2 regions of the Priestia sp. BR_2 genome follow, and region 2 is predicted to be linked to the other one. Evidence: a T-box and tRNA genes for the amino acid it is inferred to sense, from the RefSeq annotation. Region 2 holds a T-box; the other holds one or more tRNA genes.
The links. The T-box of region 2 lies ahead of RB298_RS01675 (arginine--tRNA ligase). A T-box ahead of a tRNA ligase gene usually reads a tRNA of that ligase, here a tRNA-Arg.
Positions count from the first base shown of each region.

Region 1: it has a tRNA-Arg gene. The T-box ahead of RB298_RS01675 (arginine--tRNA ligase) is inferred to sense a tRNA for this amino acid. The anticodon was not compared.

Region 1 is NZ_JAVFHM010000252.1:55,254-74,566, forward strand. It holds gene RB298_RS20295 (gluconeogenesis factor YvcK family protein) at 1-888, shown strand, start outside; gene whiA (DNA-binding protein WhiA) at 894-1,823, shown strand; gene RB298_RS20305 (HPr family phosphocarrier protein) at 1,925-2,194, shown strand; gene RB298_RS20310 (ABC transporter ATP-binding protein) at 2,518-4,314, shown strand; gene RB298_RS20315 (response regulator transcription factor) at 4,353-5,033, shown strand; gene RB298_RS20320 (sensor histidine kinase) at 5,033-6,112, shown strand; gene RB298_RS20325 (amino acid ABC transporter ATP-binding protein) at 7,306-8,034, opposite strand; gene RB298_RS20330 (amino acid ABC transporter substrate-binding protein/permease) at 8,027-9,466, opposite strand; gene RB298_RS20335 (SIMPL domain-containing protein) at 9,738-10,499, shown strand; gene RB298_RS20340 (ABC transporter ATP-binding protein) at 10,906-11,877, shown strand; gene RB298_RS20345 (ABC transporter permease) at 11,874-12,722, shown strand; gene RB298_RS20350 (ABC transporter permease) at 12,723-13,529, shown strand; gene RB298_RS20355 (ABC transporter substrate-binding protein) at 13,595-14,647, shown strand; gene RB298_RS20360 (hypothetical protein) at 14,881-15,135, shown strand; gene RB298_RS20365 (PdaC/SigV domain-containing protein) at 15,275-16,348, shown strand; gene clpP (ATP-dependent Clp endopeptidase proteolytic subunit ClpP) at 16,834-17,430, opposite strand; tRNA gene RB298_RS20375 (tRNA-Arg) at 17,593-17,667, opposite strand; gene RB298_RS20380 (sugar-binding transcriptional regulator) at 17,925-18,968, shown strand; partial or broken gene RB298_RS20385 (glyceraldehyde 3-phosphate dehydrogenase NAD-binding domain-containing protein) at 19,069-19,313, shown strand, end outside.
Region 2 is NZ_JAVFHM010000071.1:56,784-65,048, forward strand. It holds gene RB298_RS01655 (DEAD/DEAH box helicase family protein) at 228-3,029, opposite strand; gene RB298_RS01660 (GNAT family N-acetyltransferase) at 3,181-3,624, opposite strand; gene RB298_RS01665 (EamA family transporter) at 3,757-4,185, shown strand; gene RB298_RS01670 (class I SAM-dependent methyltransferase) at 4,330-5,094, shown strand; T-box leader at 5,153-5,377, shown strand; gene RB298_RS01675 (arginine--tRNA ligase) at 5,436-7,298, shown strand; gene RB298_RS01680 (hypothetical protein) at 7,383-7,823, opposite strand; gene RB298_RS01685 (GNAT family N-acetyltransferase) at 7,885-8,265, opposite strand, start outside.

The DNA of each region.
Region 1 (19,313 bases), on a different contig from region 2:
CTCGATATTACGGCCATCGTCACCGTTGCGGATGACGGGGGTAGCTCAGGCATACTGCGTAGCGAGTTGCAGATGCCGCCTCCGGGAGATATTCGCAATGTACTGACAGCACTCGCGGATGTGGAGCCGCTGTTATCCGATATATTGAAATACCGTTTCAAGAATGGCTCGGGACTGGCCGGGCACAGCCTCGGCAATTTGATCCTGGCTGCCATGACGGATTTGCACGGTGATTTTGTCACGGCAGTCAAGGAGATGAGCCGGGTTTTTGTTGTTCGCGGACAGGTGCTGCCCGCAGCGGGCGAAGCTGTCATTCTGCATGCGGAGATGGAGGACGGCACGATTGTGACCGGCGAATCCAAAATCCCGGAGGCCGGGCGCCGCATCAAGCGGATCTTCCTGGAGCCGGAACATGTGGAACCGCTGCCGGAAGCGCTGGAAGCGATTCAACAGGCCGATGCGATTCTGATCGGTCCGGGCAGCCTGTACACCAGTATTTTGCCCAATTTGCTGGTTCCCAAGCTTGCCGAAGCCATTGTCTCGTCCGAAGCGATCAAAATGTTTGTGTGCAACGTGATGACGCAGCCGGGAGAAACCGATAATTATACGGTGAGCGATCATTTGCAGGCCGTTTACGACCATATTGGTCTTCATCTGTTCGATTATGTTATTGTTAATGATGGTGAGATTCCGCCTCAGGTTCAGGACAAGTATGCACAGAAGGGCGCGAAGCCCGTGCTGCTGGACCGCGATGAGGTGACCAGCCGAGGATATAAACTTATTGCCGATAAGCTTGTGCTATTTAGAACATACTTAAGGCATGATGCTGACAAGCTGAGCAATCATATTTTTCAGCTGGTACAGGATTGGATTACACGAAAGGGGTGAGTACCTTGTCCTTTGCGGCACAGACGAAGAAAGAACTGACGATGATCGAAAGCCAGAGCTGCTGTGAAAAAGCCGAACTGTCCGCGCTCATTCGGATGAACGGCTCTGTTCAGCTTTCGAACAAAAAGGTAATCCTGGATATTTCGACGGAAAATGCCGCGATTGCAAGACGTATTTATTCCTTAATTAAGAAGCATTTCCAGGCGCATACCGAACTTTTGGTGCGTAAAAAAATGCGTTTGAAGAAGAATAACGTATATATCGTTCGTATTCCCGCCCAAGTTCAGGAGATCCTGAAAGAGCTTCGCATCGTCTCCGAAGGCTTTCTGTTTCAATCGCGCATCGACGAGCAGATCGTTCGCAAAAATTGCTGTAAGCGGGCTTATCTGCGAGGTGCCTTCATGGCAGGCGGATCCGTGAACAACCCGGAGGGGTCTTCGTACCATCTGGAAATTGCCTCGATGTATGAGGAGCATTGCCAGTCCCTGGTGGACCTGGCGAATGAATTTCATCTGAACGCACGCTGCATCGAGCGGAAGAAGGGCTTCATCTTCTACATCAAGGAAGGCGAAAAAATCATCGAATTCCTCAATTTGATCGGTGCCCATCAGGCCTTGTTCAAGTTTGAGGATGTCCGGATTATGCGGGACATGCGCAATTCGGTGAACCGGATCGTAAACTGCGAGACCGCCAACCTGAACAAAACGATCGGCGCGGCCGTCCGTCAGATTGAGAACATCAAGCTGCTCCAAAAGGAAGTGGGTCTTGAGAATTTGCCCGATAAACTGCGGGAAGTGGCAGAGATTCGGCTGGCTCATCCGGATATGAACCTGAAGGAAGTCGGCGAATTGCTCAAAGGAACCGTCAGCAAATCAGGCGTCAATCACCGTCTGCGCAAAATCGATGAATTGGCCGAAAAGATTCGGAATGCTTAAGATTTTTTCTTCTAGTGTCCTGTATGGTAAAATGGTATAATATTATAAAATGTCAATCGCGCTTTCAATGCAGCAGATTTATTAGATAGGGGGTAATTTTCATGACAAAGCACCCGGTAGTCGTTCGGTTAAAGACGGGTCTTCACGCCAGACCGGCCGCGCTGTTCGTTCAGGAAGCGAATAAATACTCATCTGAAATTTTTGTTGAAAAAGATGATAAAAAAGTAAATGCCAAAAGTATCATGGGAATTATGAGCCTTGCGATCAGCTCAGGAACGGAAGTTTATATTAGTGCTGAGGGAGCTGACGCTGAGCAAGCGGTTACTTCACTCGTGAACTTGGTGAGCAAAGAGGAACTCGAGAACCAATAGGGTAACCGTGATTCAAGTTTAAGAAAAGTCTTGTTACAGCAAGGCTTTTTTTGCTATCAGGCGCTGCCTTGGGGTTCTCGCTCGCTTGTCGCGTACATAAGAACATGATTGAAGAGAAGGGGCGGAGACATCCGTCCTTTTTTAAATCCGTTTTTGGGGTCGCCGCAAAGCATTGGGAATAAGCATCGAAGCATAAGCTCCACTTGGTGGGGTTATTTTGCGTTGTTTTCCGAATCGTAAGCCATCGTTTAACTTCAGTTTAACTTGCTGATATATTCTCTTCTTACAGACAATATATAAGGATGGGAAGGGAAGGGAATACAATGAGTTCAACGGGTACTGCTATACAGGAAATCAAGCGCGAAGAACAGGCCGGGAGCAAGAAAGCAGGTTCCCAGGCGTTCTTCCGGTTATTGAAGGAAACGAAACCGCCGATGCTGCTGCTGATCGGGGCGATCCTGCTGAATGTGATCTCAACCTTGGTCGGGCTTGTCATACCGATGTTTACGAAGAGCCTGGTGGATGGCTTCTCGCTGACGGATATGAATCGGTCCCATATCATTGGGCTCGGCATCGCGTTTGTGGTGCAGACGATTGCTGCCGGGGTCTCGATTTTTCTGTTAAGCTATACGGGACAAAAGATGGTGGCTGCCCTGAGGGAGCGGCTGTGGAAAAAGCTGCTTGTGCTGCCGATCCGCTATTTCGATCATAACCGTTCGGGGGAATCGGTCAGCCGGATGACGAATGATACAGGAGTGATCAAAAGCCTCATATCAGACCATGTGGCCGGATTCTTCAGCGGAATCATCTCCATTGTGGGTTCCATTGGGGTGCTCCTTTATCTAAACTGGAAAATGACGCTGACGATGTTTATCGTCATTCCGATAGCGGCGCTGATCCTTGTCCCGCTCGGCAGGAAGATGTACAAAATATCGCTGGGCATGCAGGACGAGACGGCATCGTTTACGGCGAATATCAGCCAGGTGCTGTCGGAGATTCGGCTGGTTAAAGCCTCTAATGCGGAGAATAGAGAGTATGAGAACGGGAACAAAGGCATCACCAACCTGCTGAATTTCGGTATCAAGGAAGGCGTAGTCTCTGCCTGGATCGCACCGCTGATGTCTTTTGTGCTGATGATGCTGCTGGTGGTGGTGATCGGGTATGGCGGATTGCAGGTATCCACCGGAGCACTGACCGCGGGAGAGCTGGTTGCGTTCATCCTGTACCTGATTCAGATCGTCATGCCGATGACGCAGTTAACGACGTTTTTTACCCAGCTGCAGAAGGCGAAGGGAGCGACGGAGCGAATATTGGAAACCCTGGATGCAGACGAAGAATCCATTACGGCCGGTGACGAGGTGGCGGATGCCAACCAACGGGTGTCGATCGAGAACCTTTCGTTCGGGTATAAGCCCGATGAGCTTGTGCTGCATGATATCAGCTTTCAGATGGAGCCGGGGACGGTCACGGCCGTGGTCGGGCCGAGCGGCGGAGGGAAAACGACGCTGTTCTCCATGCTGGAGCGCTTCTACCTGCCGCAGAAGGGACAGATCCGCTTGGGCAAGACGCCCATAGATACCTTCTCCTTACGTTCCTGGCGCGGATTGATCGGCTATGTATCGCAGGAAAGTCCGATGATTGCCGGAACCATACGCGACAACTTATGTTACGGAATGGACCGCGAAGTGAGTGACGCTGAGCTTCGAAGAGCGGCAGAAATGGCGTATGCCGATGGATTTATTGATGAACTGCCAAGCGGCTTTGATACGGATGTGGGCGAACGGGGCGTGAAGCTCTCGGGCGGACAGCGGCAGCGGATTGCCATCGCCAGGGCTCTGCTGCGGGATCCCAAGATCCTGATGCTGGACGAAGCCACCTCCAGTCTGGACAGCCGTTCCGAGATCGAGGTGCAGAAGGCGCTCAAGAACCTCATGGCTGGACGGACGACGATCATTATCGCGCACCGGTTATCCACGGTGGTGGGGGCCGATCAGATCATATTTATAGAAAAAGGAACGGTGACCGGCCGGGGAACGCATGATGAATTGATCGGGCAGCATGATATGTACAGGGAGTTTGCCGTTCAGCAGCTGCAGATGAATGAGGCAATCGAGGCTTAAAGGCAGCTTGTAGAGCCATAGAAGGAAGGGGGGCCATCATGGCAAAAATATTGGTTGTGGACGACGATCCGAACATCCGCGAACTTATCAAGGTGTTCCTGGAGGAGGCGGGGATGGAAGAGGTGATGGAGGCCTCGGATGGCGTTGAGGCCCTGTCCGTGATGGAGCAAGTTTCGGTCGATCTGGTCGTGATGGATATCATGATGCCCAATATGGACGGATGGGAGCTTTGCCGGGAGATTCGGAGGAATACCGGCATTCCGGTGCTGATGCTGACGGCAAAAGGGGAGACGAGGCAGATCGTGAAGGGTTTTGAGCTGGGCACGGACGATTATCTCGTGAAGCCTTTTGAGCCCGCGGAGCTTGTCGTACGCGTCAAAGCGCTGCTGAAGCGATATCAGGTAGCCGCATCGCAGACGGTCACGATCGGTAACCTGCAGATGAACCGCAAAACCTATGAGGCCAAAGCCGGCGATGAGGTTTTTACCTTGCCGTTAAAGGAGTTTGAGCTGCTCTTCAAGCTGGCCAGTTATCCGGGGAGCACGCTGCCGCGCGAACGGCTGATCGAGGATATATGGGGGTATGACTTTGAAGGGAACGAACGCACGCTGGACGTTCACGTGAATCGCCTGCGGGAACGGTTCCCGGAGGAGAAGTACCGGTTCAGGATTCGAACGGTGCGCGGCCTGGGGTATCGCCTGGAGGCAGGTGAGAGCTGATGAGGAGACCGCTCAAAATCTTGTGGAAAATCGTTCGGGAAACGATTCAGACCATCCTAATCTTCGCGGTCTTGGGAGCGTCATGGACGGCGGCGACTTACGTAACGCGGTTTGTTTACAACTGGACGGGAACGCCGCCATGGGATTATGCCGTCCAGCTGATCGACTTGTTTGTCGGCGTCATTATCTTCTTCCTGTGCATGCTGGTCGTGGGGATGTTCTTCAAGCACCGGCAAATGGCCATGCTGAATTCCATTACGGATGCTATGCGCCGGATCTCCCAGGGGGATTTCAGTGTGAAGATGGATGAACACCAATGGCGCGGGGAGTTCAGGATGATTGCTTCCGGCATTAACGACATGGCCGGCGAGCTGGGGCGCATGGAGACGATGCGGCAGGATTTCATCTCCAACGTGTCCCATGAAATCCAATCCCCGCTCACTTCGATTCGGGGGTTTGCAAGGGCGCTCCGAAATCCGCGTCTCACCGAGGAGAAGAGAGCCCGTTACCTGGAGATCATCGAGGGAGAGGGCCGCCGTTTGTCGCAGCTGAGTGACAATCTGTTGAAGCTGTCGTCTCTGGAAGGCGATCAGCCTGCCTTCGAAAGGGCCCGTTACCGGCTCGACGGGCAGCTGCGCGCCGTCGTGTTGGCGCATGAGCCGCAGTGGCTGGCGAAACGGATTCAGGTGGATCTCGATCTCGCCGAGATCGAGATTGAGGCGACGGAGGATCTGCTGAGTCAAGTGTGGACCAACTTGCTGCACAACAGCATCAAGTTCACGCCCGAGGACGGCATGATCACCATCGTGCTGAAGGCAGGGGAAGACGGAGCCGAGGTTACCATGACCGATACGGGGGTCGGGATGTCGGACTCGGATCAGCTGCATATCTTCGAGCGCTTCTACAAAGCGGACAAATCGCGTAATCGCGCGGCTGGCGGCAGCGGGCTTGGGTTGTCGATCGTGAAGCGGATCGTGGATATCCACCAAGGGAGAATAACGGTCCAATCGGAGCCGGGGAAGGGATCGGCATTTACCGTGGTGGTGCCATACAAGAGTTCCGGCGATACAAAGCAGTGATCGTGTGCGGCTTGAGTTATAAAGTTTGAGGCAGACGGAGCTGGATAACCACCCAAGAAATCGGTGATGGTTGCGGGCTCTCCTTCAGGAACTGGGGAGGGCATGGGGCGGAGTGTTTTGTCTTTTCTGAGCAAAGGGGGTCACTGCGTGGGAACATGGCTGGCTTCCGGGCACTTTTAGTAGGGGGCGGGTCATAGCCATAAATAAGGAGTAAGGACTTGTCGTCCTTACTCCTTATGGAGTTATACGCGATGCGATATGTACAAGCTTTCCGTTGACGGGGAGAGTATGTGATTAGCTAAAACAGTAGATAGCAGCGCGTTCGTACAAGCAGTAGCAATACAAGTCATATGAGCATATGAGCAATTCAACCATTAATAGGAATACAGGAAGTCAAGCATTACCAAAAGCAATCAATGCAAGCAATACAAAAAAACAGCTAGGGTAAGCTATTCAAGCAATGAAAGTGATTCATGCATTATAAGGAGTACACGCAATACAAGCAATACAAGCATTATACGCAATATAAGAAACAAGTGATATAAAGCCAAACCAGTAATACAAGTAGTTTAGACATTACAAGTAAGTCAACCAACTCAAGAAACCCAGCAACTCCAGCAACAAGTGATTCAAGGCATTACAGGGATGATACGAGAGCAATATAAGCTTTTCCTGGAAATCTTGGGGATTTATCGGACACCATAGACCTTATTTGCCAAAATCACGGCCATATTTGGAAATAGCGGACACTAGATCCGTTATTCAAGAATTTGTATCGGCAAATGCCGCTTTTTTGAAGGAATAACGGATCCTCGGTCCTGTAATTTTCGAAAAGTCCCTATTTTCCCTCGAATAAGGTCCTCTCGGTCCGTTAGCTGCTCTAAAGCAGCATGCAGCCATCGTATAACTATCGAAGTGGGCTCTAAATGATAATATGCAATATCATTCCATAGCCGTACGATAACAAGCAGATGCCATTCCATAGTCGTACGATAACAAGCAGATGCCAACCATAGTCGTACAATAACCGGTTGGTTCACTCTAACGGGCCAGCCGGACCATAGGTTGCAGCTTTGAACTGTCGACAACCATCCAAGCACACCCCGAGGCCACTCACCGTGCGCACAGGTGTAGTAGGCACGGTGTATGCAGCCGCACGGTAACAGATCGGTGAAGCTGGTTCAGCTGCACCGTTACAGCACCTTCTCCAGAAAGCTGATGGTCCGCTCATGCTTCGGGCTGCCGAACACCTCTTCCGGCGGACCTTCCTCTACGATATACCCGCCGTCCATGAAGATGACCCGGTCCGCAACCTCGCGGGCAAACCCCATCTCATGCGTAACGATCATCATCGTCATGCCCTCGCGCGCCAGGTCCTTCATGACGCCGAGCACCTCGCCGACCATCTCCGGGTCCAGGGCCGAGGTCGGCTCGTCGAACAGCATGATGTCGGGATTCATCGCCAAAGCCCGGGCAATCGCCACGCGCTGCTTCTGGCCGCCGGACAGCTGGCTCGGGAAAGCCTCCGCCTTATCGGAGAGGCCTACTCGGTCCAGCAGCTTCAGCGCCGTGGCACGTGCCTCGGCGGCGTTTTGCTTGCCCAGCTCGACCGGGGCGAAGGTAATGTTCTTCAGCACGTTGAAGTGCGGAAAGAGATTAAAATGCTGGAACACCATGCCGATGTTCTCGCGCGCCTTATTGATGTTCGTTTTAGGGTCATTGATATCCTGATCATGGACAAAGACCCTGCCAGCCGAAATTTCCTCCAGCCGGTTGATGCAGCGCAGAAAGGTGCTTTTGCCCGAGCCCGATGGCCCGATCACGCAGACAACCTCGCCTTCCTGGACTTGCATATCGATTCCCTTCAGCACCTCGTTCGTGCCAAAGCTCTTCTTCAGTCCTTCTATGCGGATTTTATCCATGACGCACCTTCCTTTCCAGACGGTCCGAAATTTTCGTCAGAATCGTGATCACGACCAGATACATGATGGCCACCACGAGCCAGATATCAAACGAGGCGAACGTTCTCGCAATGATGATCTTCCCGGATTGGGTCAGCTCGACCAGACCGATCACCGACAGGATGGACGTATCCTTCAGCGTGATCACCAGCTGGTTAATAAAGGTCGGAATCATGACTTTGATCGCCTGCGGAATGATGATTTTCATCATGGCTTTGCGGTATGGCAGTCCGAGCGAGCGGGCCGCCTCCAGCTGTCCGGGGTCAATGGATTGAATGCCGCCGCGAATAATCTCCGTGACATAAGCGCCGGCATTCAAGCTCAGCGTCAGGACCGCTGCGACGATCGGCGACATCGTGAAGCCGAACGCCTGCGGAATGCCGAAGTAGATGAAGAAGGCAAGCACCAGCAGCGGAATGCCGCGGAAGATGTCCACGAATACGGTGGCGATGCCCCGGAGCCATCGATTGCGACCGACCTTCATGAAACCGAAGATCAGCCCTAGGAAAAACGCAAAAAACAGCGACACGATGGTCAGCAGCAGCGTATTGCCAAGGCCCTTCAGCAGGGAAGGCAGCGACTCCACGATTAGTCCCCAGCGGCTTTGACTCGGTGCGCTTACGGCATTCTCACCGATATATTTTTCCTTAATGCGATCGTACTCTCCACTTGCCTTCAGATTCACCAAACCAGCGTTGAACTTCTGCAGAAGCTCCTGGTTCCGTCCCTTGCTGACGGCGAATCCGTAGGAGGCGCCGGGCTCCATCTCCGTAACGATCTTCAGACCGTTGTTCTGTTCCACTCCATAAGCGAGTACGGGAAAATCGTCAAAGCAGGCAACGGAATTGCCGGTTTTGACATCGTCATACATTTGGGCCGAATCGTCAAAAGGCACGATGGTGAAGCCGTACTTGGAGGATATGGATTCCGCGAAGCTGTAGCCCTCCGTACCGGTTTTGACAGCAACCTTTTTCCCCCTTAAATCCTCATAGGATTTGATGGATTCCTGGTCCTGGCGGATGGCCATGACAACGCCCGAATCAAAATAGGGATCGGAAAAATCGAATTTCTGCTTCCGTTCATCCGTGATACTCATGCCCGCGATGACGCCGTCCACCTGATTGGCTTCCAGCGCCTGAACCGCCGCATTGAAGCCGAGCGGCTTGATCTCGTATTTGAAGTTCTGGTCTTTCGCGATCGCATCCAGCAGATCCATATCGATGCCGACAAATTTGCCGCTCGCATCCTGGAATTCAAACGGGGCGAACGTAACGTCCGTTCCGATCTGATAGGTTTTGCCGGAGGCTGGCTCTCCCGCCGCGCTTACCGATCCATAGGGAACGCCAACGGCCATGAGGAGCAGCAGTGACATGAACACGTAGAATACACGCAATGATTTCATAATGACCTCCTGTTCTTAACACCGTGTAAGTTAGTTACCCATTAAGGCTTCCATGTTAAACAGCAGCTTCCGGCTTCATTCGGTATCTTATTTGGCTAAATAGCCAATCATGCCTAGAAATACCAATGAATTGGGCGCAAAAAAATATTACAAGAAAAATATCAAAACGCTCCGATTCGGATGCAACATTTACCAATGCCCTCACGTTAGAAGGGTAAGGCAAGCATGGCAGCGATGCCAATATCGAAGGAGGCTGACAAAGATGAAAAGATGGGTCAAACAAGTAGGTTCTATCATGATTGCAGGCGCACTGCTGACTGGCAGCACGGCTTGGGTCGGGTTGAGCGGAGCAACCGAGGTGCACGCGGCGGAGGCAGCACAGCAAAACCTTCTTACCGTACTTGGTAAAGGCGAGATCTCGGTGAAGCCAGATATCGTTTATCTTTCCATCGGGGCAGAATCATATGCGGAAACCGCAAAATCCGCACAGAAGAGCAATGCGCTGAAAATGGATAAGATTACGAAGCTGTTGAAAGAAACCTGGAAGATCGACGACAAGGATATCAAAACCGAGCAGTTCTATGTACAACCGAACTATACGTACTCCGATGAGAATGGACGTAAAGTGAAAAATTACACCGCCTATCATTCCCTGGAAGTTACGCTTCGCGATCTGAGCAAGGTCGGGGATCTGCTCGATGCAGCATCCGATGCCGGCGCCAATTCCATCGGCAACGCCCGTTTCTCGGTTGAGAACCGCGATGCATTCGAAGCGCAAGTGATTGATAAGGCGATGGCGAACGCAGACCTGAAGGCACAAGCGATGGCGAAGGCGTCCAAGCGTCAACTCGGTATCGTACTGAACATTGTGGAAGGTTCCGTTGGCGTAGATACCATCTATGGCCTCGAAAAAATGGCGATGGAGGCTCAGTCCACGGCAGCGGACGCTGGCGCAAACACATCCGTGAAGCCGGGCGAGATCAAAATCACGACACAGCTGTACGTGCAATACCAGCTGAAGTAGTCGCTTTAATCGACGCAGCATGCGAAAAAACCGTTCATTCCGGTCTTTATCGGGCGAACGGTTTTTTCGCATGTCTGTTAAAAAATGAAATACCATTATCCGGTGCCATATCCGGCCCTTCCCCTGTCGAAATACACAGAAAAGTGTTGTGTATAGGGGGAAAACGAGGTATAGTGAATATGCGAAAAACTGAACTTTGATCTAACGTTTAAAGCCATACCCATGGATATGGCTTTTTTTTCTTAGTAGAGACTTCTAACCGCCTCCACCCTTAAGAAACGGATTCTGCCAACCTGAGCATAACAGGCAGTAGGACCGTTTCTTCTTAGTGGAGAACGTTTTTGTGCATACTGGTAATAGGATGTACACATGGAAACGAACAGGTCACATTTTGAAGAAGGGGTTGATGCATGTGATTGAACTTGTCCGGATCGAGAAGCATTTTCAGGGACAAGCGGTCGTGCATCCGCTGTCGCTCTCCATTAAAGAAGGGGAATTCCTGACTTTGCTGGGCCCCAGCGGCTGCGGCAAAACGACGATTCTCCGAATGATAGCAGGATTCGAGCAGCCGACCGAAGGACAGGTATGGCTGGCGGGTCAGAATGTGACGGATATGCCTGCGAACAAGCGGGATTTGAATTTGGTATTCCAACACTATGCTCTGTTTCCGCATATGACCGTAGAAGACAATATCGCTTTTGGACTGAAAATGAAAAAAATGCCGCGCCAGCTCATCAAGGAGCGCGTGGACGAGGCTGTTGCGATGACGCAGCTGACCGCCTTGCGGGAACGCTTCCCGCACCAGTTGTCCGGCGGACAGCAGCAGCGCGTGGCCATTGCGCGCGCCATCGCCAACAAGCCGAAGGTGCTGCTGCTGGATGAACCGCTCGGCGCGCTGGATTTGCAGCTGCGGAAGAACCTGCAGTCCGAGCTCAAGCATTTGCAGCGGACGCTCGGGATCACGTTTGTATATGTAACGCACGACCAAGAGGAAGCCATGATGCTATCCGACCGGATCGTCATCATGAACCATGGACGGGTAGAGCAAATCGGCACGCCGCGCGAGATCTATGCGAGACCGCAAACGCTGTTTGCCGCCACGTTTGTAGGGGAGAATAACGTCTTCTCCTCGCCTGAGGGGCTTTTTGCCGTACGGCCGGAGAAACTCATTCCCCAGCGGGAATCGGGTGCCAAGAAGAGCGGCGTGATTGAGGATGTGCAGTACCTCGGCAGCGTTCATAAGCTGCTGGTCCAATTGGACGATGAGCCGATGAAGGTCACGATTGCCCTCGATATCTCGGATGACCATCCGTGGGAGGTTGGCGAACGGGTTGGGGTGAACTGGAACGCCAAGGATGAGGTGATCATCGGGCCATGAGGAAATCAAGGTTCCTGTTGACTCCGGTGCTGCTGTGGTTATCCCTGTTCCTAATCGTTCCGATGCTGATCGTGGTCGGCATTTCCTTTCTCTCGCGGGATTCGCTCGGGAATGTCGTGTTTTCCTTCAGTCTGGAAGGATACAAGACTTTTTTTGATCCATTATATTTGGGCATCTACTGGGATACCTTGGTACTGTCGCTGCTGACTACGGTGATCTGCTTGTTAGTCAGCTATCCTTTGGCCTATTATATAGCCAACGCTTCCCCGCGTATCCAAACCTGGGGATTGATTCTGATCACGGTTCCGTTCTGGATCAACTTTTTGATCCGAACCTATGCGTGGGTTCTGCTGCTCCGGACGCAAGGCGTAGTGAACAGCCTGCTGCTGTGGGCGGGATGGATCGACGAGCCGATTCAGATGCTGTATACGTACGGCGCCGTACTGCTCGGGATGGTGTATAACTTCATTCCGTTCATGGTGCTGCCGATTTACGTGGCCTTGGAGCAGATGGACAAACGTCTGCTGGATGCGGCCAGCGATCTGGGCGCTTCCAGATGGAAGGCATTTCGGCATATTACCTTGCCTCAGAGCAAGTCCGGCATCATGACGGGTGCGGTTCTGGTCTACGTATCGACTTCCGGGATGTTTGTCGTCACGGATATATTGGGGGGCGCCAAGTCCTCCATGATCAGCAATATCATTCAGCAGCAGTTCCTGGGTGCGCGCAACTGGCCCTTTGGAGCGGCGTTATCGGTTATTTTTGTGATTACGTCCTTGGTGCTGATCCTGCTCTTTAACCGGGCGATGCAAGCCCGCCATCAACGCGTAGGGGAGGGGAGATAAGTGAAAAAGAAGAATCACCCGCTGCTCGGGGTTCACTCTTTCCTTATGATGGCTTTCATCTATGTACCCATCGTCATGATTATCATCTATTCCTTTAACGATACGCGGCTTAGCGGCAATTGGGAAGGCTTTACGATGGATTGGTATGTGTCGCTATTCCAGAATCGGCACGTGATGGAAGCGCTGATGAACAGTTTGACGGTGGCCGTCATCTCGACGATCGTTTCCACCCTGCTCGGGACTGCAGCGGCGCTCTCGCTTCGGAATTTGGGGCGTAAAGGCCGCAGCGGCATGAATGGCCTGCTGTATCTGCCGGTCATCATCCCGGATATTATTATGGGGCTGTCGCTGCTGGTGCTGTTCAGTCAACTGAACATGCCGCTTGGCAAGGCAACGGTGATCATCGCCCATATTACGTTCAGCCTGTCGTACGTCTATGTCGTGGTAACGGCCCGACTGTCGGGGATGGGCAAACAGCTGGACGAGGCTGCCCAGGATTTGGGCGCCACGCCTTGGCAAACGTTCCGGCACGTCACGCTGCCGCAGATTGCACCGGGCATTATCTCCGGCGCATTGATTGCTTTCACGCTGTCGCTGGACGATTTTATGGTCAGCTTTTTCGTCGCCGGCCCAAGCTCAACAACGCTGCCGATCTATATATACGCTCAGGTGAAGCGCGGCATCTCGCCAGAGATCAACGCGCTGTGCACGCTGCTCATACTGGTCAGCATCACGCTGATCCTGTTAGCCCAATATATTCTTAACCGCGGCAATGGGCAGAAGAAACACAAAACATTACCGATCTAAGCGATAGAAACGCTTTTTTCGAAATAAAATTAAAACATGCAAGTGGAAAGAGAGGAGATATTGAATTGAAAAAATCAAGATGGACCCGCCTGCTGACGGCAGGCATGGTTGCGGTATTGTCTGTAGGACTGCTGGCCGGCTGCGGCTCGGATAAGGAGACGCTTCATATTTACAGCTGGGCGGATAACTTCGATCCCGAGGTGCTGAAGGACTTTGAGGAGAAGTTCGACGTGAAGGTAACCTACGACAACTACGCGAACAATGAAGACCTGCTGGCTAAGATCAAGGCTGGCGGCAGCGGTTATGACCTCATTCAGCCGTCCGATTATATGGTCAAAACGATGATTGAATCGGAGCTCCTTGAGCCGCTTGACATGAATAATATCCCGAACTTCGTCAATATTACGGATACTTTCAAAGATCCGTCTTATGACCCGGGCAATAAATATTCGATCGTTTACACGTCCGGCGTAACGGGAATTGCATATAACAAGAAGTATGTGAAGGACGAAATCAACAGCTGGGAAGACCTCTGGAATCCGGAATACAAGGGCAAAGTCCTGCTTCTGGACGACAACCGTGAAATGATCGGCATGGCGCTGAAAAAGCAAGGGAAATCCAACAGCAGCACGGATGAGGCGGAAATCACGGCTGCATCCGATGAGCTGAAGACACTGCTGCCCAATGTCCTTGCGTTTGATACGGACAATATTAAGCAGAAGATGATTCAGGAGGAAGGCTGGATTGCCACGGTTTGGTCCGGTGACGCAGCGTTCATCGCGGCGGAGAATCCGGATGTAGCGTACGTGGTGCCTGAAGAAGGAGCGACCATATTCTCGGACAACTACGCGATTCCAAAAGGTGCGAAGAATAAGGAGCTGGCCGAGAAATTCATCAACTTCATGATGGAGCCTGAAGTCAGTGCCAAAAACTATGAATTTATCGGATACAGCAATCCGAACACGAAAGCGATGGAATTCCATAGCGAGGAATACCGCGCCAATACGATGATCAACCTGACGGAAGAGGAGCTGGGCCGTACCGAGTGGCTCGATAATGTCGGTGACTCGCTCTCCGTCTATGATCGTTTATGGACCGAACTGAAGAGCGGTCGTTAGTATAAGCTTCAGTTCTTCATCTTTTTGTAATAAAGGAAGCCTGTCCCCTAAAGGGGATGGGCTCTTTTTTTGCAGAGCAGAATGAGACATTAGTCCCAAAGTGGGAAGAATTGGCCGATTTTCAGGAATTCCACCACAACTTCAGGATCCTTTTCGTTGTTATATATAAGGAGGTTGTATACCGTTTAGGCCCGTTTTTTATAAATGGGGTATCCCAGAAAGGAAGAAGCAGCTTGAGTGATCTGACGAGCATGGGGTTTATTGCTTTGATTGTTGCAGGCATCGCTGCTGTTTTATTTCTGAATTTTTTCAGGAAAAGCGCGCTGCATCTGCTGCTGACGAGCATTCACAGTGCACTCGTTGGCATCGGTTTGATTCTTCTTGCTTACGTTGTCCAAGGCAGTGAACTACTGCTGCTTGCGGGTTCAAGTGCTCTCTTGTTCGGTGTGTTTCTTAGCGCAGCGGCGTTCGTCCGGAAAGAATCATGAGAATGTATAGGTCCTATGGCATGGAGTCAAAATTGTCATTCACTTTGTTACCAATACATTGAAAGCTTTCCTTATAATGATTAAGGGTAATAGATTAACAACTAACGGAAACTTAATTTAACAAAGGTGGAATTCTGATATGAATCCTAAATTTCGTGTATGTGCATCATTAATTGCAACTAGTGTCCTGCTTGGTAGTCTTGGTTTGAGCGGACAGGTCATCGATGCAAGCGCCGCTAAGGCACCCGTTTCCGCCAGCCAAAAAACGTCGAAAAATGAAGTTGTACTGAAATGGAACGGCAAAACCTTGTCACAAAAAGGTCTAGTGCTGCATGGGGTAACTTATGTGCCAGCGACCGCTTTGCGGGATGGTCTGGGGATGCCTCTTAAATATGATTCCAAAAACCGCACGTATACACTGGGTAACGGCTATAACAAGCTGAGCGCCGCCGTGTACGCTGCAAGCGAAATCGGCATTCTGGTGAACGGTTCGTATGCCGGCGAGCCGGGCGGACAGATCATCAATGGACGTCTGTATCTGCCGTTCAAAACGATCAGCGAATACATGGGCGTTCAGGGACAATGGAATCCTTCCTTGAAAACACTGAGCATGACACAGAAGAAGCTGAATGACATTACCATTAAATCGGTTGCGCTCAAGAAGAATATTCAGGGCGTAGACGCTGTTGTGAATTATCCTGTAATCAGCGGACTCGATAATGCGGAGGTCCAAGCCGAAATCAACAAAGTGTTGAAAGAAAATGCGTCCGGCGTAATCACCGGTGCGGAAGGAAACGCCGAAGAATTCCCGCCGTCGGAATCCAGTTTCCCTTACGAATTCAGCGGTGACTTCGTGGTCCATTACAACCAGAACGACATCCTGAGCATTACGGCGTATGATTATTCGTACACCGGCGGTGCCCATGGCATGACCTTCCGTAAAAGCTTCACGTTCTCCTTGAAGGACGGCAAGCAAATGAAGCTGGGCGATTTCATCAACATGCAGGGCAAGAACAAGCAGAAGCTGAACAACCTTGTGCTGAGCAAGATGAAGAAAGAGGGAGGTTACCTCGGCGGTTTTGAGGGAGTGCCTGCCGATGCCGACTTCTATGTGAAGGATAACGCGGCGGTGCTGTACTTCCAGCTTTATGAGTACACCGCCTATGCCTATGGATTTCCTGAGTTTGAGCTGAAGCTGAAAGAGTGGAAGTAAGAGTATAGGATAGGCGGTTTGTGTAAACTGTAATCATTAAATTTCATACTATAGCTTGTTTAGATACATGATGCTGTCCTGATGTAACACTGTGCTGGAATCCGTTGCGATAAATCCCCTGATCAATTGAGCGTGGAGCATATACTCCTGCGCCCTATGATCAAGGGGATTTTTTGTGAATCTCACCATAGGTGTGCCCTTTTTCCCCTCCCCTCAAGTTAAGATAGCCCTTTTAAGAGGGGCATGGCCTTACCGTCTTTATGTTTTATTGAAAAAATCGTACCGAAGTGAGAGTATCCTTGGAAGAGCAGCGCGTTCGCCTTTGAAATCGGGAAACAACCTTTTTCAATTCATTCCAGTTTCCCGATTTCAACAGCGACCGAAGGGGACACTCTCACTATTTAGTATTCGAAGTTTTCAATGGATCCAGAGGATAAGAAAAGGCAGGCACCGGATAACGGCGCCTGCCCTTTACTTCATTTCTTTTATAAGCCTTGCGGCGGTGTGTTTTCCAGTACTTGATCGATCAGGCCATACTCTTTGGCTTCGTCAGCCGTCATGAAGTAGTCGCGATCCGTGTCCTTCTCGATGCGCTCCAGCGGTTGGCCGGTGCGTTCGGACAGGATGCGGTTCAGCTTGTCGCGCATTTTGAGAATGCGGCGGGCGCGGATTTCTATATCCGTGGCTTGACCTTGTGCGCCGCCGAGCGGCTGGTGAATCATGATCTCGCTGTTAGGGAGACCGTAGCGTTTGCCTTTGGCGCCTGCGTTAAGCAGGAATGCGCCCATGGAAGCAGCCATGCCGACACAGATCGTCGAGACGTCCGGCTTGATGAACTGCATCGTATCGAATATCGCCATACCTGCGGTAATGGAACCGCCAGGGCTGTTGATGTAAAGATGAATATCCTTCTCGGGATCCTCAGCCGACAAGAACAGCATTTGGGCAATGATGGAATTGGCGACCACGTCATTTACGTCGGAGCCGAGGAAGATAATGCGGTCTTTCAGCAATCTGGAATAGATGTCGTACGCCCGCTCACCGCGGTTGCTTTGTTCAACGACCATAGGTATAAAACTCACGTGGAAAACCTCCTCTTAAGTACCTCATATAAATACTGTTACCGTATTACCCACATGATAAACAATTTAAATCAAAAAGTCAAAGAAAGTCAAACTATTGAGTAAAAAAAAGAGCCGTTATGGGCACTTTAGGGTAATCAGTATAGAGAATAAATGTTATAATGGCGCGCCCGCGAGGAATCGAACCTCGATCTCAGGCTCCGGAGGCCTACGTCATATCCATTGGACCACGGGCGCACAAAAATCAGCAACGAAGTTGATTATACCGCATCTATTTCAAAAATACAATAGCGGACAAAACTTTGTTCCTATTATATAGACGAGCCGGTAGTTGGCCATAATGTATAAGAATGCCTGGGGTAGAGAAATATACTTTCGGACACTTGCAACCGGCATGATTATTGGTTAGAATAAGGGTGGGACTTAAAAAGTTTAACTGGGACATTTTACGACCAGGTAGGAGAGCCGAGACGAAGTTTGCAGGAGTGGAATGCATGCGTAACCTATTAGAAATACAAGAGCAACTTCTGCCGGATCTGATGGACACTCTTAAACGAAGGTATACCATCCTTCATCAGATCAAGTTGTCCGGAATTGTTGGCCGAAGAACACTGGCTTCATCGTTATCGATGACCGAGCGTGTTCTCAGAGCAGAGACTGATCTTCTGAAAGCGCAAGGGCTGATCGAGATTGAAACGCTCGGCATGCGGATCAGCGGCTCAGGGATATGCTTGCTGGAGGAGTTGGAACCGGTCATGAATGAGTTGTTCGGACTGGTTGAACTGGAAGAGAAGATTCGTCAGGCTTACGGGCTTCGTAAAGTGGTCATTATTCCCGGTGACAGCGAGTCATCTCCGGAAGTCAAACGTGAGCTTGGCCGGGCCGGAGCAAGAACGCTGCTTAACTTTGTCCAGGATGGAGATACGATTGCCGTAACAGGCGGCTCCACGCTCGCCGAAGTGGCAGAGCAGATGTCCTCTTTGCCTGGCGGCGAACCGTTGACAAGCACTTGGTTTGTGCCGGCGCGTGGCGGCCTCGGGGAGAGCATGGAGATTCAAGCGAACACCATTGCTTCCAAAATGGCTAAGCGCGTTGGGGCTGAGTACCGATTGCTTCATGTTCCGGATCTGCTCAGCGAGGATGCTTATCAATCGTTGGTTCAGGATCAGCACATCCAGGAGATCGTGGATGTGATCAGGCGCAGCCGCGTCATTATTCACGGCATCGGGGATGCCATGGAGATGGCCAGACGGCGGAAGCTGGATGAAGGCTCTATCCGGAACTTGCAGGCAGATGGCGCGATCGCGGAATCCTTCGGCTATTATTTCAGCGAAGATGGCGAAGTTGTCCACAAAATGCTTACCCTTGGACTCCGGCTTGAGGATATTATGCGGACGGAGACCATCATCGGCATTGCTGGAGGGCAAGGCAAGGGCAAAGCGATTCACGCGGTGCTGAAATTCGGACACGAGGACATTCTCGTTACGGATGAAGCCGCGGCATTGGAAGTCGAGAAGGAAATTGACGCCGGCATTTGAGTCCGCGGGCGTACAACAGATTTTTCATTTTTTGTTGTCTCGATTGGCTTAACGGCCAATCTTGAATATATAAATTTTACAAATATGGAGGGAACTACTCATGGTTAAAGTAGGTATTAACGGTTTTGGACGTATTGGACGTAACGTATTCCGCGCTGCGCTGAACAACAGCGAAGTTGAAATCGTGGCAATCAACGATTTGACGGACGTAAAAACGCTGGCACACCTTTTGAAATATGACACGACTCACGGCAGACTGAATGCAACTGTTGAAGCTAAAGAAGGCGCACTCGTTGTAAACGGCCGCGAAGTGAAAGTATTCGCTGAGCGTAACCCTGAAGCATT
Region 2 (8,265 bases):
CAAAAACGGCCCGATTTAGAAATTAGCGGACACCACAGCCGTTATTTAGCTAATTCACAGTCAAATTACCCTCATTTTCATGAATAACGGACTTCTGGTCCGCTAGCATACCTGTATGAGGGTTTTTCCCTCAATTAACGGCCCCTGGGTCCGTTAAGGCAGCGCAGCACGGTGCATCACACCCCATCCCATGACTCCCTCCACATTCCGCGAACACTCCGGATCCTCTACCTCCAAGCACTAACCCGCTCCGATTTCTTCACGAACATGGAGGACAAAGCCCGCGTTCGCGCGGTCAGGAGCATTTTTCTGCCTTCCGGCGTACGGGTGTAGACCAGCTCGGCCGGACCGATATGCTTGCGCCACAGCCGGGCAAAGCGTTCCGCATGCTCTTTTCGACGTCCGATTTCCTCCGGTACGGCATGGTAATCCCGCCTGGTCGCAAACCGGCCCCGCGATTCGCGGTACAAAAGATAACGCGGGTTCTCGATCGGGTCCAGCACCTGCTGCAGCGAATTCAGGAAAAGCGTCTTCTCCTGGGTGGTTCCGTCTTTTAGCCAACACACGACGGCTCCTCCTTCCTCCTCCGCCCTCAACCGGTGAAGGCTTGGCTCGGTTTCGACCAGCCCCATATCGTATAGCGCCGTATACACGACGAGAGCCACTTCTCGAATGCTCCGCTCCAGCGATTGATGACGCATTACCATTTTGACGGCTTTAAATATCCAAGGACTGGATACGATCAAGGCAATGGCGGCCGAGAATAGCAGGCTGAACCAAGCCGGCGCGTCCGATTGAAGCAAAACCGGCGACGTTAAGGTCTCCATGAAGGCGCCCAGCCCCAAACCAACGGCAAAAGCAAGCACGGCCTTTACCGTATGCGAGAAAATCAAAGGCTTAGGAATACGCTCCCGATCCACCGTCAGTTCCTCCGTCATGGAGCTGTGAAGGGCAATCGCCGAATTCCATCGCTCCTTCAAAAGATGCCGCTGCCTCGCCCGCTCCCATGTGTCGCGGTTATAGGCGCTGATGCTTTCTGCGGTTTGGTTTTTCCGAAGATCAAGTCCCATGCGCTCCATGCCCGACTCTATGGTTTGATGCGAGATCGATAGACCGACGAGAGATCGAAATCTGCGCGCAAGCGAGCTCAAATCCTCGCCCCCATCGATTTGGGCGGTATCGACGCATGCCAGATGCCAGATCGCTCCGGCCTTATACGGGTTCCCGCGTTGGGCCCGAATCGCCCGTCCCCGCATCTGGTTGGACAACATGAACGAGCCTACATACGATGCCATGATCAAGGAATTGATCCCGGGAGCATCCCATCCCTCGCCCAGGAGAGCCGCCGTACCGATCAGCACCTGAATGCCCCCCTCTGAAAACACCTCCGTTATAATGGCGACGATAGCCGAGCGATTTGCATCGCGAACATCCATCGTTACATAACGGCCGTCATGGGCAAGGGGACGTTCCGACAAGCGGAGGCCCCGTCGATCGGCGCAAGCCCTGGCCAAAGGCATAGCCGTCACCGGGAGCACCACAAAGGAGCCTGTCAAAATACCGATGGGCAACTCGCGATCGCCCCGTGACCCGCTTTTCTCCGCTAGCTGCCTGCGGATCAGCTCAAAAATCGGAACAACGCCGAGCCGATTCAGCGGCTTCTCGTCGTCCGCATCCTTCGGCAGGTCCTCCTTGCGGATATAATCGGTCAAGATCACCATCCGCATGCTCTCCCCCAGCATGGAGCGCTCGAATTCAAGAATGCGACCGATGCCGTGCAATTTCGAGACGCTCTGGACCAGCATTTTATCAATCGCAGGCGTCGATCTCATATACACCTTCCGCCGTTCAATCATCCCCAACCGGCTGAGCCTCTTCTGCAACGCCTTTAACTCCGGCAGTCCGCGATCAATATGGGCGTCTTTATACAGCATGCCGCCAAGGAGCTCCTCCAGCCACTCCTCCGTAAAGTCGGGCGCTTCCTTCTCTTCCATGCCGAGCAGCTTCACCCCCTCCTTCCAGATCGGCCGATTGGCCGCTCGCAGATAGAGCACCATGCTGGAGTAATACCCCGGGGAGGACAAAATGTCCTCCATGTACGCCTCGGACCGTGTTATCCAGGGGTGATGTACGATCAAATCCGCCAAAAACTCATCTCGGACCAACTCGTCTTTGACCTGTTGTGCCTGCATTCGAAATTCCCGCAGTTTAGCGGCCTCTTCATGAGTTGGCCTTGTCAGGCTGATATAATCCTGATGGGGACACAACTCCCCATGGCGAACCAGCTCGGGCACGCTGATCTCCTCGTCGATAGGGCCGCAAAGCTCGATATACCGCTGCCACTCCCTCGGATTGACATCGTATGGCGGAGTGGCCGTAAGCGCAATCTTGGTCGGCTCGTCCAGCATCTCGCACAGCTGCATGGCGCTTTGCCACCAAGACATTCGAAGATGATGCGCCTCGTCAAAAATGAGCGTATGATATCCCTGCTGCTTCAACAGTTCCAGAGCTTCTTGAGCCTCGGTGCCGTCCGTGATATCGTCCTCGCGGTCATCGTCCCTCCCGGCCGGTTCAGCCTCAGCGTCTTCCATGCCCGTATCCGAAAACTCCTGATTCTCATCACCGGTTTGGTCCGCTTGCACCATCCCCGCGATGATCTTCTTCTTCGCAGAAGTCGGCTGCCCTGCTGCACTAATCAGGCTGTGTAGGGCTTGGTAGGTCGTAATCGTCACCAATGCCGGTCGCTTGAGCGAGGTCGAGACCCACTCCGGCTGGACATCTTCGTCAAGAAACAGCTCCACCAGACGGCTTGCCCATTGCTGTTTAATGGTGATGGTGGGAGCCAATATTATCGTCGGGCGATTAATCCGAAGCATGACCTCCAGTCCAAGAACGGTCTTCCCCGAACCGGGCGGCGCCACCAGATGCAGTTGGCGATTCTTCAGATGATGGTCAAGCCCGTGAAGCACGCGCTTCTGATAGGAGCGCCAAGGATAGCGAAACGACAGGTTGCTCGGAAAAAACTTCATTGACTCCTCCAGTTTAGCTGCACTCCCTTTTTCATTGGATTGGTTAAAACATACCGTCTATCGATGTTTGTTCTTTCACCCAAAGATAGGCTGTGTTTCGAAAATACTATACTCGCGATTATCGTGGACTCGGCTGGGCCGATCTATGACATTACCGCAGCTGCATATGAATAAGCGGAAACGGCTTTCCGGTACCGTCGAGCTCCGAACGGCCGATCTGCACGAATCCGTATTTTTTATAAAAAGCGTGGGCCTTGGGGTTCTGTTCATTCACATCCACTTGAAGTCCGGGCCCCTTCAGCCGTTCGGCATGCCGGATCAATTTCGTTCCCGTCCCTTGGCCGTGGTGCAGGGGATCCACAAACAGCATCTCGATTTTGGAGCCGTCCAGTCCGATAAATCCAATCGCTTCCTGTTCCGTATTCAAGCATATCCAGATCTCCACGGACCTCAATGCCCCGCTTTGCATCATGCCATAATAGAAACGGATATCTTCCTCCGTCAGAAAATCGTGCGTTTGGGATACGGCACGAAGCCATAATTCCACCAGCTGATCATGGTAAGCTTCTGTATAAGCCGCGATATGATGTGTCATTTTTCATCCAGCCCTTTCCAAGTCGTTCAATCCTTTGAACATTCATGAGATCCTTCAAATTGCTCTATACTATTATAAAGGAATCCGCTACATTAATCAGAAACTTTATCTTGTCGAAAAGGAGAGGTACGCATGCCATTATGGCTTGTATACGCATTGCTGTCGGCAGTCACGGCGGCACTTGTGGCCATTCTCGGAAAAATAGGCCTGCAAAACATCGATGCCAATTCGGCAACGGCCATTCGCTCCGTCATTATGGCCCTGTTTCTGCTGGGGGTCGTAGCGGTTCAGGGGAAATTCTCGGAGCTCGGAGAAATTCTGGTTCAGAAAAAAGCACTCAGCTTTATTGTGCTCAGCGGCATCGCGGGCGCGTTGTCCTGGCTGTTTTATTTTCTGGCGTTAAAATACGGCAAAGTATCGCAGGTAGGTCCTATCGATAAATTGAGCGTGGTTATTGCCGTGATCCTGGCCTTTGTGTTTCTGGGTGAGAAGATCTCCTGGATTAACGCAGCCGGCGTTGCACTCATTGCCGTTGGCGCGCTTCTTGTTGCCGTTAAATAGTCCTCTACATAAAACCGCTGACAAAGCGGCTTTTTGTCCTCTCTCTTATTAGCTAAACCTATCAGCGTTATCGAATTTATATATTTCTAATTATAAGCCGATCATGTCACAATGAGGATAAATCATGCATGGAGGGGTGTTGTTATGTCAGAGCAAGTATGGAAACCTTACGATTACGATCGACAGCTATCGTTTGTATCTGCTTATGGAAAAGGAGCTGCAGAGCTGCTGGCGCCTCAACCCGGAGAACGGATTCTCGATCTGGGCTGCGGAACCGGCGACTTGACTCATGAAATATCCAAATCGGGCGCACATGTAACCGGCATGGATTATTCCAGCGAGATGATTGAGCGGGCCAAAAGCAAATATCCTGGACTTCCGTTTCTGACCGGGGATGGCGAGAACTTCGAAACCGAAACGCCATACGATGCCGTCTTCTCAAACGCGGCCCTGCACTGGATGAGGGATGCTGAAGGCGTGGTACGCTCCGTACATGGAGCCCTTAAGCCCGGCGGCCGATTCGTTGCCGAGTTCGGAGGCAAAGGGAATATTGACGGCATCTACCAAGCCTTGAAAACCGTGTTCGCCGATCATTATGGAATCGATGCGGACGCCCGGAATCCGTGGTATTTTCCTAGTCTTGGGCAGTATGCCAGCCTGCTTGAAGCCCAAGGGTTCCGCGTGCATCTCGCCCATCATTTCGACCGTCCCACGCGATTGTCCGAAGGCAAGGACGGCATAAAGCATTGGCTGCTGCATTTTGGCGATTGCTTTTTTGCCGGATTCTCGGCTGAATCGAAGGACGAAGCGATCGCTCGCATCAGCCTAGCTGCTCAATCGACGCTATGGCAAGAGGATGCTTTCTGCGCGGATTACCGGCGCCTGCGAGTATTTGCAGAAAAGATTTAGCCATTGGGGGGTTGCTTTTCTAAATAGAATGGTTATAATATGAAAAAACTTGAGAATATTATTTTCGTTGATTGGGAGAGTAACTGCACTGACTTTAGTCCAAGCGAGCCGGGAGGGTGGAAACCGGTACAAAGTCGGCCGTGAAGCGGACCCAGGAGATGGCCTTCCGAAGCACCATGCTGTAGGGAGCCCCGGCTTACGCCGTTATCGTATGAAGGTGGTTAGACCCTTGCGGGGTTTAACAACAAGAGTGGTACCGCGAGCACAAGTCCTCGTCTCTTTTGGAGATGAGGGCTTTTTTGGTTTTCCGAGTCGTTTTATTTTTTAAAGGGGGATTTACCGTGTTAAGTCATAAGATTATTTCGAGCCTTCAACAAGCCGTGAACCAGGTCTGCGAAGCTTACGGCACCAAACTGCCGGAGTCCACTCCGATCCGGATCGAGCAGCCTGCCAGCATGGAGCATGGGGATTACGCAACCAACGTTGCGATGCAGCTTGCGAAGGTGCTCCGCAAGGCTCCCCTGCAAATCGCCGAGCTGATCCAAGCCGAGCTCGAGCAGGACGCATCCTACAAACAGCTCGTCCGCTCGACTGAGATTGTCGCTCCGGGCTTTATGAATCTGCGCATCGATTGGGAGTATTGGGCGAGCCACCATTTTGAACTCCCCCCGGCAGCTAACGAAAAGATCGTCATTGAGCACACGTCCATCAACCCGAATAAGTCCGCCCATATCGGGCATCTTCGAAATTCCTGTATCGGAGATACGCTCGTGAGATTGATGAGGAAGCTGGGTTATGAGGTCGAGGTGCATAATTATATCGACGACCTGGGCAATCAGCTGGCGGATACGGTGGTCGGCTTGCTCCACACGCCGCTGACGAAGGAGCATGCCCGGTTCGGCGATTACTGCTGGGACGTGTATTCAAGCACCAATAAAGCCTACGAAAGGGAGCCGGGGCTGGTTCAGCATCGGACCGAGGTTCTGCACGCATTGGAAGAGGGCAATCAGAACCTTTCCTGGATCGGACTGCTCGTTGCCGAGCGAATCGTTAAGGAGCATCTTGAGGAGATGAAGCAGTTCGGCATTGAATACGATCTGCTTGTATGGGAGAGCAGCATTGTTAGGGAGGGATTCTGGGCGTCCGCGTTCGAGCTGTTGAAGAATACCCCGCTTTTCCATCAGGAAACCGAGGGTAAACTTGCAGGCTGCTGGGTGCTCAAGCAATCAGGAACCGAAGCCGGAGACGAGGCGGAGTCGGACCACAGCATCGATAAAGTGCTGGTGCGCTCCAATGGCATCCTGACTTACACCGCCAAGGACATCGCCTACCACTTGTGGAAATACGGCGTGCTTTCCAATGATTTTGTATATAAAAAATTCACCGACGAGGTTTGGACGACGAGTTCGCACGGCGAGGAGCGTTCTTACGGCAAAGCGGACATGGTCATCAACGTCATTGATTACAGGCAGCAGTACCCGCAGGCGATGGTGAAGCAGGCTTTGGAAGGCCTGGGCTTCCAACAAGAGGCTGAGAAACTGCGCCATGTCAGTTACGGCGTCGTCTCGTTAAGCCCTTCCGCTGCAGCGGATCTCGGCATCGATACTTCCGACGGTAAGGCATCCTATGCGATGTCCGGACGTCAGGGAATCGGGATCAAAATCACCGAGCTTATTCATCAAGTAGCCAAGGTCATCGAGGACACCCGATCCGATAAAAACGGTTTGTCCAGCCATGCGATCGCAACCGCCTCCATCCGTTACTACCTGCTTCGCTTTGCACTGCAAACAGAGGTAGTGTTCGATCTGAAGCAGGCCACTGAAATATCGGGGAATACGGGGGTGTATTTGCTCTATTCCTACGCGCGTGCACTCAGCGTGCTTAATAAGGCTCAAGAAGCCGAGGTTACGCCGTCTGTGCCTGCCCGGTTCCCTGCCATGGAAAAAGCGGAACATGCGCTGCTGCGGCATATCAGCACCTGGCATGATACCTTATATGCCGCCGGACGGGATCTATCTCCTAGTGCCATTTGCAACTTCACCTATGAGCTGTGCTCCCTGTTCAACAATTTTTACTCGGCATGCCCGATTCTGAAGGCGAAGGAGGAAGTGCTCCAATTCCGCGTATGGCTCACTTCCTTATTCAAGAACACCCTTGGCGAAGCGCTGGAGGTGCTGGGTTTGCCTACTCCGAGCCGGATGTAAATTCACTCTGATGAATGAGCGGATCATGCCTAATAAAAAAGCCACCGTACTATTATGTTGATCAAGTACGGTGGCTATCTTATTTTATTGCAATCCTCTGACGGTCAATCTGACCTGAACGCCGTCTGACGCCGGCTCTTCCTGCAGGGTCCAGTTGACAGCCAGCGCTTCCTTCAAGCGAGCCAACTGCTCCTTCTGGAGCTTCAATCCTTCAATGATGCCCTCGCCCACGCTGAAATCGGATTCCGAGCTGATGCGGAAGGCTTCCTCCAGCCAGATCTTCAACCCGTTCCGGGTATTAAACGTAATTTGGTACCCCTCGCTAACGGCTTTCTCCAAATCTTCCCCATGCTCTTTTGCGTAAGAGAATAATTCCTCATAGTGAAAATGACCGTTATTGGCGATCTGGAATCTCTCTGCGTCTCCTGAGCGCACAGCCTCCAGCAGATCGGAAGAAGTCAGCCCCGATTTTCTGGCATGCTCCAATAGAATGGCGGTATTCTGTGATATTTTAGTAAGCTGCATGCTCGATGCCTCCTCGATAGGGTTCGTAAAATATTTTTTCTTCTATTATAAGACCAAATGGCTAGGATGTCAGACTCTTCTCAAAACATAAACTATATTCGCACCCGATGTATTCGCCAAACGGTTCAATCTGGGCATACCCCAGCTTCTTGTAAAAATGAACGGATTCCTTCTGCGGTTCGCCTGTTTCCAGGCGCGAGAAACGATAGCCCCGCGTCTTCGCTTGTTCTTCCAGAAAGAGCAGGATCCGGGAAGCTACTCCCCTATTTCGATACGGGACATCCACGAAAAACCGTTTAATTTCAACCGATTCTGCATCCAGCGGCCGGATGGCTCCGCAGCCGACAGGCTGGCCATCATGGTAAGCCACCACGAATAGCGTTTCGTTTACTTTGGGATCGGCCAGATCCAGCCCGAATATCCCTTCCGCCGGGTATAACGT